2 regions of the Paenibacillus sp. FSL R5-0744 genome follow, and region 2 is predicted to be linked to the other one. Evidence: a T-box and tRNA genes for the amino acid it is inferred to sense, from the RefSeq annotation. Region 2 holds a T-box; the other holds one or more tRNA genes.

Region 1 (5,555 bases), 2.8 Mb from region 2:
AATATGGTGCGCATTCGGACCGATAACATCGTATTCATCAATTTCTTCCTCAGCCGGTACCATTTGTTCCTCTACAAATACTTTAGTACGAATATCCAGCCCCATCTGAAGCTGTTCCTCTGTAGTTACCCGTAAGATTTCTGCCGCCATGTTAGTCCCAAACTCCTCTCTCTATGTATCCAACGATAGTTGTCTATTATATAAAAATTCGACTAGAAAGAAAAGCCTGAGCATGAGAAATCGTCTTCTACGCTGCTCTAATCTGCAGAATATACTTCTTCAGGAATCGAACGATTGTATGTGTCTTGCATCACTGGTGACAATGGAGGGTACTGACCTTTTGGCTTTCCATCTAGGTTAGTCATTTCTTTGATTTCCATGACTTTTGTTGGCTTCGCCTCGGAACATCCTCCCAAAACCATCAGTAACAGCAGACAAACGCCGACTTCCCATTTTAAAAATTTAGGCATGGTTTTACTCCTTTCACCGTTCAACTGCGGTTATTCTCATTACAGCTTTGACGGTTCATGAGTTTTATAAACCATTGGATCACTTGATTGCCCGATTCTAACCCTTATAGATTCACATTTCCAACGGCATGGACCATGTACATCATTCCTGCCAGAAAGCCAGCTAATACAAAATAAGCGGTACCGTATTTCCAGCGTGAGCTAGCCGGCACATCGTAATACTTATCGTTCTCGTAGACCGAATAGCTAATATCACAATTCATCTTAAGATGAAGCCCATTCTCTAAGGTCACAGGCTCTAGCTGCGAGATACGTACCTTTTCAATGATGCATTGCTGTGGAAGCGCAGCTCTACCAATGTAGTTCAGTTGATCCCATCTCACCCCTACATACTGCTGTCTTTCCAAATCACTGTAAGTAGTAAAAGGTAAATCTCTTCTATGCTCTGGTCCTGGAATCATGTAGCCTGCATCTCTAAGTGGCTCTACTGGAATTAAGAAACTCTTCGTTACAGAATAAAGGCGATTGTTAGTGCGTCTCTTCACATATTTGTTATACAGATCGTAAGCAAATAACGCCCAAATAATAAAGAACAAGATCGAACGCATATAGATGATGATGGCTAAACCACCCACGAGCCCCACAAGCCACAACCAACGCGTCACCGCGGTTGCAATACGGCCACCGTCAAGCGGGTGAATCGGCAGCAGATTGATCAAATTAAGTAAAAAACCTATATAAGCCAAGGAATAGAGAAGTGGACTATCCATGTAATAAGCCGCTCCAAAAACGGCTGTAGCCCCAATGGTTCCTAAGATCGGACCTCCAAAAGCAATATAAGCTTCCGTCTGGGCATCCAGCGGCTGTTTTTTCATTGTAATTAAAGCTCCCAAAAACGGTATAAACAGTGGAGCGCTGACTGGAAGCCCGATCCGTTTCGCTGCTATTACATGTCCTAATTCATGGACTAGCAAGAGCAGGACAAAGCCCACGGCAAACCCCCACGGGTAAATCAAAGCATAAGCCCATATTGAAATCATCATTGATATTAACGGCCCGGCAATTTTACCTATTTTCAGAAGAGACAAAATCGCCTTTCCTTTAAACAGGAGCATCGCCGCCCCGCCCCCCAACCATTTCCATGGCGTGGAAGAATTCTTTTTCTGCTCATTTTGCGGCAAGATCTCAAGCTCCTTTTTCTTTCAATTTTTATCTAACTGCTGTACATTACCCTCCATTTTATCATAAGCGCTTAAGGAGTATTTCCATAAAAAAGCACTCGGCTAAGTATACGACGCAACTTTTAGAATCGTTTCAACATCAAACAAACAGATAATGGATAATTTTCACTATTATTCAAGGAAAGACAGTAATTCCACTTCAATCCCCCCCACCTCACACAAAATAACCCGAATTTTATGGTTACCCTATAGGCTAACGCCGTGAACGTTATAGGCTACGAACCATAGACTGTTATCAGGGTTATTCAATTGAGGAGGTTATTTATGGATACAAATGCAAATTTACATCAACAGGTCAGTTGGAATTGTATGAACAAATACGTTGGTATTACAACGACTGACGGTCAGTCCTTTGATGGCTTTATTGCCCATGTAGATCAAAACTATGTTACTCTTGCGGTTCCTAGCAACGAAATGGTAGAACGTTTAAACGGAATGCCTACACACGAATCGGCGTATAGACAATTTGGATTCCGGCCTGGCTTTTTCCCAAGACGTCGCTTCTTTCCACGACGCATCCCTTTTTTCGGAATAAGCGATATATTTCTACTCCCGTTCTTTATCTGACGTGGCTCATGGGGATGGAGCGGCATCCCCTTTTCTTATTATTTTAAAGACTATGTAAACTATCATCCCTATAGATTGTAAAAAAAGAATTGCCATCCTACTCTATCGTATGGTATTATGAAATTCGTCGCAGGACGGTAGCTCAGCGGGAGAGCACTATCTTGACAGGGTAGGGGTCATGGGTTCGAACCCCATCCGTCCTATACAGAGTAAGCCTTATTCTATAAGGCTTTTTTGCTGTTTATGGACAGAAAATGAGCATGCCAAAGAAGCAGTTGACCCCTTGTGGTCACGGATTGGTCACGAGCGTCTGAATCTGTACAAATAAAATAATCGACCTCCCCTGATTTCCGGAAGATCGATTATTCATCATTGCTTGGAAAGTAATTACTTTTCACCGATTGTTGCATATCTTGATTAATCCTCATTTGAATGTTCTCTTTAAAAAAGAGTATGAAACAGGAGCATCTTCAGTTTTAATTTACGGCTTCCGCCAGACTATCTCCTACGAGCATTAACTTATCGAAGTTTTGAGCAGCGTCCCTTTGCATGTTTGGCAGCAGATGGCTGTATGTGTCCAGTGTGATGCGTATATTGGCGTGCGCCACTGCTTTTTTTCTGCATCGTAGGCCTTGCAAGGTGTTCCACAATGTGGGCAGGGAAATAGCGCTCCACGTTCAAAGTCAATAAATAAGTGCCATGTTTCTTCTTTCGGGTCATGCTCGATATTCACTAATTTCCAGGGTTCTTCAAGGTCTAACATAATCTTGAACACATCATTCATTAGATTATCTTGTTTGCTTAATGGGGTCCACATGCTCCATCCCGCCCTCGTAATTTTCTTACTAGACAGTATGGAAACTTCTCTATTAGACAGACATGTAACACTCACTTTAGCGAAGAAGCGTGCAAAATTCATCTATAATCTAAGATCAGAAAAAATAAGATCTAAATCTTCTTCCGTTGTATTACCTCGTTCAAGCATGTTGTTTTCAATCGCATCCAACATAATCTGCTCTTTTTCCTTAAGACGGAGATATATCTTTTCATCCAACGAATATGGATCTCCATCTTTGGTAAAGAATATCTCCTGTGTGAAAAAGTATTGGGTGTACTGATTGTTAGGCAGCCCCAAGCGATGGATACGATCTTTCGACTGCAGGAGATGAACAAGATTATAGCTATACTCAAAATATATTGCATCATGGCAAACAACGTGCAAAGATACAGACTCAGCCAAGGTGTGTGGGTTAGTGATTAGGACATCAATCTCACCTTTTCGAAATGCTGATAAAATCACCTGACGCTCTTCCATAGTGATCGCTCCATAGATGCATGCAGTTCGAACCCCTGCTTTTTCCAAGGCCCCCTTAATATTCATCATAGAATCAATAAATATACACCAAATTACTACCGGTTTATGCTCTCTATGAAGCTGTAAGGCGATTTCTATACAGGCATCAAACTTTTTGGTGGTTTCAATATTATTAATGAGAGAAACCACATCGTCGGAAAAATCCACATAATCAAATTGCTCTACCTCTCCAGAAATATCCAAAACATCTGAAAACTCCGATAAGTCAAGTGACTTTAATAGCATTTGTGGATTTGATTCCAATTGCAAAAGACGAATTATTAGAGCAAGTTTATTCTTTGCGTACTTTAGCAGCAGTATCTGAAACAATTCGTTTTCGAGGCGGCTGGCCTTTACTTGGATAAGAGAATCTGGATTTGCTGCCGGTACTTGCAATTCCTGTTTTGTTGTACGACAAAAGAAAGGCTGTATTTTCTGGTTAATAACGGAAATATCATCTATACTTGGGTCTTTCAATTGTGGAATAGTGAATCCAAAAAAATCAGCATATTCATTGTGATAAAGAATATCCAACAGGTTTCTAATATCGGTGTACGAGTTAGGTATAGGAGTTCCGGTAAGTGCAATTGTGTAGCAAGCATCCTTTGCGATTTCAAGTGCATCAGAAGCGCGGCGGCCATTAAGAGCTTTCACTTTATGCACTTCGTCAAACACGAGCAATGTTTCAGAGTCAATTAGTTTTTTGATTTCTGTCAAGTAAGTCCCTAAACTCTCATAGTTAAACAACAAAAGATTGTTATTTCCCGTATCATATAAAATGGCTTGCTGCTTTTCTTTGGTAGATCGATAACTTGGATCTTGTATGCTAAATAATTGAACCTTTTGCTTCGTACCGAAGCAGGCGTTGAATTCATCAACCCAAGAACCAAATGAATTTTTTGGCCCAACCATAACAATTCTTTTTACCAGGCCTTGTGTTTGCAGGTATGCGTATACCCCTAAAACAGACGCCGTTTTCCCTGATCCAGGGACAGAGAAGTTGCTGGATTTTTTCATGGTACACATGAAAAACGAATCCCACATTTGCTTGTCTCGAAGTTTCCGATAAAAAGCGCAATCGACAACCGCTTTGTATTCAGCAAACTCTGCTCGTACAATAGGATCTTGATGTTTTATGGAAAGTCCAACATTAGCTCGCTTTTCAATATATATTTCTCGGTTTGCGATATAATCATGGAGCCGTCGCGTGGTAAAGAAGCTATAGGTTCGCTTTTGGGCATCTTGCTCCAGAATACGAATGATTTTCTTGTAAGTTGGATAAGTTAAACTGCTTTTAAAACGAATAATATGTTCATTGCTCCGCTCTAAATCAACATATCGCTTGAGCCACCGTTTATAAACTGCATTATTTAAAAGAAGAGAGGGTTCAATTTTAATGTCAAGCTTTAACCCATCGTCGTAATCCAATAAGAGACAACTTGGCTCAAGCTGTGCAGTGTCGACAATGACCTTCCCTTTGCTATGAGAAACAATTTCTTTATGAAGGGTTTGGCTCATATCAAAAACGAGGACATTTTCAACCTTGTTATTCCAAAGTTTTTCAAATACTTCTTTGCTTTTGTTGATTTTTGAGTAATCGAAAGCTGATGCCTGCCAACTGCAGGTAATGTCAAATGCTTCGTAATTATTATTATAAGCCGCCGCAGTTTCATTATTTGATCCTCGAAAGCAAATCACATCGCCTACTTCATCTTCCATGATGCCAAACTTGTCGTGAAAAATCCCCTTACGTGTAAAGGCAATCTTAATGTCAATAATCCCAAGTGAGATTAAATAGGCAAGATTAGAGATATCGCGCTCTTCCTCAAGAGAAAGTGTTTCTCTCAGCCTTCCTAACAGTATTTGATTGACCTCTTCTCGTAACTGGTATCCCTCTTTGATTTGACGATAGTCATATTCTGA
Region 2 (5,555 bases):
CGGCTTGCGGATTCTCCAGAGCAGCATCATACTCCGGCCATGCAGCCAGCGTAATCGTCTCCCCTTCATGCGGAAGGTGCTGCCAGATTTCTTCCGAAATAAACGGCATAAACGGATGAATCAAGCGCATTGTGCGGTCTAGTACATAGGCAAGTACAGACTGTGTCTTCGCTTTGGCCGCGGCGTCTGATCCGTAAAGTGACAGCTTCGCGAACTCAATATACCAGTCACATAGATCGTCCCAAATGAAGTTGTACAGCTGGCGACCGGTCTCACCGAACTCGTACGAGTCAATTAGACGCGTAATCTCACGAGAAGTTTCGTTCAGACGGTGCAAAATCCAGCGATCAGCAGTACTTAGCTCACCCGAAATGTCAATATTTTCAAAGCTTACGCCTTCCAAATTCATCAACGCGAAGCGTGATGCATTCCAAATCTTATTGGCGAAATTACGCGCCTGCTCAACCTTTTCCCAACGGAAGCGTAGATCTTGTCCAGCTGTACTTCCGGTAGAAATCATGTAACGCATTGCATCTGCGCCATACTTCTCGATTACTTCAAGGGGGTCTACGCCATTCCCGAGTGATTTGGACATTTTTTGACCTTCGGAATCCCGTACCAAACCATGCATCAATACATCTGAGAAAGGTTTTTCTCCGGTAAATTCAAGAGCTGAGAAGATCATCCGCGCTACCCAGAAATAAATAATATCGTAGCCTGTTACAAGCACATCGTTCGGATAGTAGCGTTTGAAATCTGCACTGTTCTCATCTGGCCATCCTAGTGTGGCAAAAGGCCACAGATTAGAGCTAAACCAGGTATCCAGTACATCTTCGTCCTGTTTCAAGTCGGTTAGACCACTGATCCGGCGCGCTTCTTCCTCGTCATTTGCCACAACCAATTCACCAGTAGACTCGGAATACCATGCTGGAATACGATGTCCCCACCACAGCTGACGGGAAATACACCAATCACGTACGTTCTCGATCCAGTTCAGGTAAGTTCTCTCGAAACGGTCCGGTACAAAGTTAACCCCGTTCCCATCCTTCTGTGCATTGATGGCAGCTTCAGCGAGTGGCTGCATCTTTACAAACCATTGTGTGGACAAGTACGGCTCAACAACCGCTCCAGAGCGTTCACTGTGTCCTACTTGATGCACATGATCTTCGATATTGATCAGCACACCTTGCTCCTTCAGGTCAGCAGTGATAGCCTTACGACATACACTCCGGTCTTGACCTTGGTAAGGTCCTGCTTCTTCATTCATCGTACCGCTCTCATCCATTACGTTAATCTGCGGTAAGTTGTGACGTTGACCCATCTCGAAGTCATTCGGGTCATGAGCTGGTGTAATCTTAACTGCACCACTACCAAACTCTTTGTCTACATAATCATCAGCGATAATCGGAATCTCACGGCCGATAATCGGCAGGATCAACGTTTTGCCGATCAGATCTTTATAACGATCGTCTTCCGGATGAACAGCAACCGCTGTATCACCCAGCATGGTCTCCGGACGTGTGGTCGCTACGGTAATAAATCCGCTACCGTCTTTGAGCGGGTAACGCAGATGATACAAGTGACCATTAACTTCTTTATATTCAACCTCGATATCCGACAATGCTGTACGAGCCGCAGGGTCCCAGTTGATAATGCGTTTGCCGCGGTAGATCAAGCCTTTATTATAGAGCTTAACGAATACCTCGCGTACAGCTTTCGACAACCCTTCATCCAGGGTAAAACGTTCGCGGGAATAGTCAAGGGAAAGCCCCATCTTAGCCCACTGCTCATGAATGGTGTTCGCATATTTATCTTTCCACTCCCACACCTGCTCCAGGAAATTCTCGCGTCCGAGATCATGTCTAGAAATTCCCTGCTCACGCAGCTTTTGCTCTACCTTTGTCTGCGTTGCGATACCGGCATGGTCCGTACCTGGTAGCCACAACGTGTCGAAGCCCTGCATCCGTTTTGTACGAATCAGGATATCCTGAAGCGTAAAATCAAGCGCATGACCAATGTGCAGCATTCCCGTTACGTTTGGCGGCGGGATTACAATGCTGTATGCTTTTGCATCTGGACGCCCGCCTGCACGGAAATATCCACCCTCTGTCCAGTAGGAATACCACTTGGTTTCTGCCGATTTTGGATCATACGTGGTTGGCATTTCATTCTTAGAATCATTTGCAGCGGCAGCATCTGCCGCTGTATCTTGCAAGTTCGGCAACTCTGCCGCTGTTAGATTGTTTTGGTCAGCCATTCTCTGATACCTCCACTTGGTTACTTGTAGTTGGTTTCTAAAAAACAAAAAGACCCCTCGTCTCAAAGGACGAAAGGCCATTCTTTCGCGGTACCACCTTTGTTTCGCGCCAATGAAAAATAAACCTGCACTTCTTTCACCTTACGGTTCAGAAGCTTAGCGCGACACTCGTACAGATAACGGCTGCTACCGGCCACATCCTAACTTATCTTTCATATCCATGAAGACAAGCTCAGAAGGGCGACTCCGGGGCGACTTCGGTGGCTGTATCCTACGGAATGTCACAGCACTTGCATTCCGCTCTCTGAAGGGCTGACCGCCTACTCTTCCCGTTCCCAGTCTTTACTTAGATATTGCTTACTCCATAATACATTTTGAGTCATCCCTAGTCAACCTGAATAGGCTTCTACAGCGGGACTTTAAGCGGAATTTCGACTTAAAGCGTGCATATGTCGAATTTTCATTCGATTCATCACTCTGCGTTGGTTAGATACCCCAGATTCTAACGTTCTCCGGTCACACAAGAATAAACGCCTTCGACATCCTTTTACGGACGGTAAGCGTTTATTCGAGAATTATAAGGATAATGTATAACGTGAAACTTATATATTCTTATATTTGACAAAAATCCCGATCTACTATCAGATCGGGATTCACCTATTCATATGAGTACGCATTGTAATTCAATTACGGAATGTACAACACTTGCCCTTCTTCTACACTCTGCCCAGACAATCGATTATACATTCCCAGCTCCCGCGCACTTAGCTGATACTTCTCTGCGATTGTATCCAGCGTTTCTTCACGCTGCACGATGCAAAGGCGAACCTTACGGAATAGGTTAGCGCCATCTGCTCCAGCAATGAATCTGCTCTTCCACTCCGTATTATTTCCGGCCTCTGGAATGATCGCTGCAGCCGATGCATTTCCTTCAGATAGGAGAGCCTCTTGTTCTTTACGAGAACGACTAGAGCTGAGTAATGAAGAGAAGGTGAGATGTTCTTTGGCTGGAGCCTCTGCTTCTTTCTTGCTTCCTAGCGCAATCTTAAGATCTTGTTTCTCCTCGGTATGTGGCACAGTCTCCTGAGAAACTAAGCCTTCGTTCGTATTATCACTGATCGGCTGCGCATTCTCTTCTTGTGCGTGAAGCTCATGGTTTGCCACGTTTTCTGAAGCAAATACTGCGATATCTTGGTCTGCATCAGCATTAGCTGCTGGAACAGCGGTTTCTCTTGAAGCAAAAGTGTATTCAGCTTCTTGCTCTTGATCCGCTTGACTCGCCTGGCTAACTTGATCCAGCTGGGTGGCCTCAGCGTCATTCTGTGACTCAGCTTTAAACCAGTAATCCGCTATTCCTGCTTTGGAATCCTCTGTTTGCGAATCCAGACTATGCGTCCGAGCTTTCGCGCCCTTGTCCTTCTCATGAGCGGATGAGAAATTCACTATAGGGGACGAATGACCAGCTCCACTCGAGACCAATGAGGGCTCTGATGCACCTGCATTCGCTTCAGCATGCTCATGTTCTTCCACGGCAACCTCCGATGCATCCTCACCAAAGGTCCACTGTGAATTTTCATAAAGTGCATCAGTTTCGTGTTCTTGGTTCTCTACAGATGCTTCGATTACCCTGTCATCACTGAGAGGGGAATAGGCAACTGTGTACTCTTCCTGCTGCCAGGCCGGTTGCGGTTGAGGCTCCGCACCACCGATTCCCCGCAGTGATAATACGCCTGTTATATTCACTGTGCGCATCGTGAGCAGATCAATATCAAAATTCTCGATCTCCACCCCGATATCTTCAATCGAGCTGACGCGTGTAAGCGGCACTGTGATTTCAACGGGAATGGCATGCTCCAGACGTTGTGTTCGGTCATCTTCACTCCGGTAGAGTCCGGTAAGCAACAGCTGACCATATAACTCGGCACGATCCTCCCGCTGAATCACCTGGATTTCCGGAAGTAGTTCAACCTCCTCCAGCTCAGCTATTCCCGGAAGCTCTTCCGATAGGTGAATGCGTTCATAAATATCAAACCGCAAGCCGTGGGACTGATCAAACACGGGATATGTCCTCCTTCTTGGCATAATCTAACCCTGAGACAGGCCCAGAGCATAAGCCCAAAATGTTACTCCCCACATGTATATGCTTCAAACAGAAAGGCATGACAACTTTGGTAGCACTAACCGGACAGGATGCTATTAATTTCATAAATTCAGGGACTATTCGAACCTATCTGCCGGCCAATAGATGAACTACTCCGCATGAACAAAGTATTATATGCTGCTTTTGCTATTAGGACATAGATAGATGCTTCTTTCTGAAAAAACAGAAAATTATATACCCTACGAAAAAATAGATAAAAAAAGAACCGTAATACCAGCATTTGCTGATACCACGATTCTCAGGTTTATAACGTAGCCGTCAAGGCGCTTCAGACAGCAGCTCCCGCAGCTGAAGCATATCCTCCGGCCACGGATCGCTTACTTCCAGTTGTTCACCGCTCCAAGGGTGGCGGAAAGACAGCATCTCGCCATGGAGCGCATGTCGGTCGGCAGCGCTGGAAGCCCAGACCGGGCCGCCATATAGCGCATCCCCATACAAGGGATGACCCATATGGCTGAGATGGACGCGAATCTGATGCGTCCGTCCGGTCTCCAGCTGCACATGCACCAGGCTCCCGCCATGCAGTGCTTCGCGTCCGATGATTCGAGTCACGGCGGACTGTCCGCCGGGTGAGACTCTTCTCCGCGCCGCATGATGACGATCGCGCCCAATCGGCGCGTCGATCACTTTAAGCGTAGGCGGCACTGTGCCTTCGACGATCGCGGCGTAGAGCCGCGAGATGCTTTTTTCACGCATATTCTCGTCTAGGACAAGCTGAGCGAATTCATTCTTCGCGTACATCACCGGACCTGTTGTATCCTTGTCCAGTCGGTGAATATGCCTTACAGCTGCACTAACACCGGTAGCGACATAATGCGCAGCTACAAGGTGATCCAGCGTTACACCTAAGCCACTGCCATCCGGATGAACCGCCATGCCTGCCGGCTTGTGGGCAACCAAGCAAAAATCATCCTCATACAACACTTCAAGCTCTTCCCATACCGGTTCAATGCCGGCTTCACGATCCGGAAAAAGTGCCAGTCGCAGTCGATCTCCCTTCCACTGAATGCCCCCCTCGCGGCGCAGACGCAGATGAAGCTTCTCAGGCATACCTACAGTTTCCAGCAGCCACTTATCAATTGCAGCTTCAGAATCCTCGGCTCCTGTAATGATTTTGCCGGGTGTTACTTCCAGCCA

What was found. The T-box of region 2 lies ahead of MKY19_RS24200 (valine--tRNA ligase). A T-box ahead of a tRNA ligase gene usually reads a tRNA of that ligase, here a tRNA-Val.
Region 1: it has a tRNA-Val gene. The T-box ahead of MKY19_RS24200 (valine--tRNA ligase) is inferred to sense a tRNA for this amino acid. The anticodon was not compared.

What each region holds. Positions count from the first base shown of each region.
Region 1 covers NZ_CP150228.1:2,669,360-2,674,914, reverse strand. The annotation lists gene MKY19_RS11560 (GNAT family N-acetyltransferase) at 1-150, opposite strand, end outside; gene MKY19_RS11555 (hypothetical protein) at 258-470, opposite strand; gene MKY19_RS11550 (site-2 protease family protein) at 575-1,651, opposite strand; gene MKY19_RS11545 (hypothetical protein) at 1,976-2,278, shown strand; tRNA gene MKY19_RS11540 (tRNA-Val) at 2,410-2,481, shown strand; gene MKY19_RS11535 (hypothetical protein) at 2,793-3,095, opposite strand; gene MKY19_RS11530 (SNF2-related protein) at 3,198-5,555, opposite strand, start outside.
Region 2 covers NZ_CP150228.1:5,459,766-5,465,320, forward strand. The annotation lists gene MKY19_RS24200 (valine--tRNA ligase) at 1-2,164, opposite strand, end outside; T-box leader at 2,320-2,603, opposite strand; gene MKY19_RS24205 (LysM peptidoglycan-binding domain-containing protein) at 2,945-4,315, opposite strand; gene MKY19_RS24210 (RluA family pseudouridine synthase) at 4,677-5,555, opposite strand, start outside.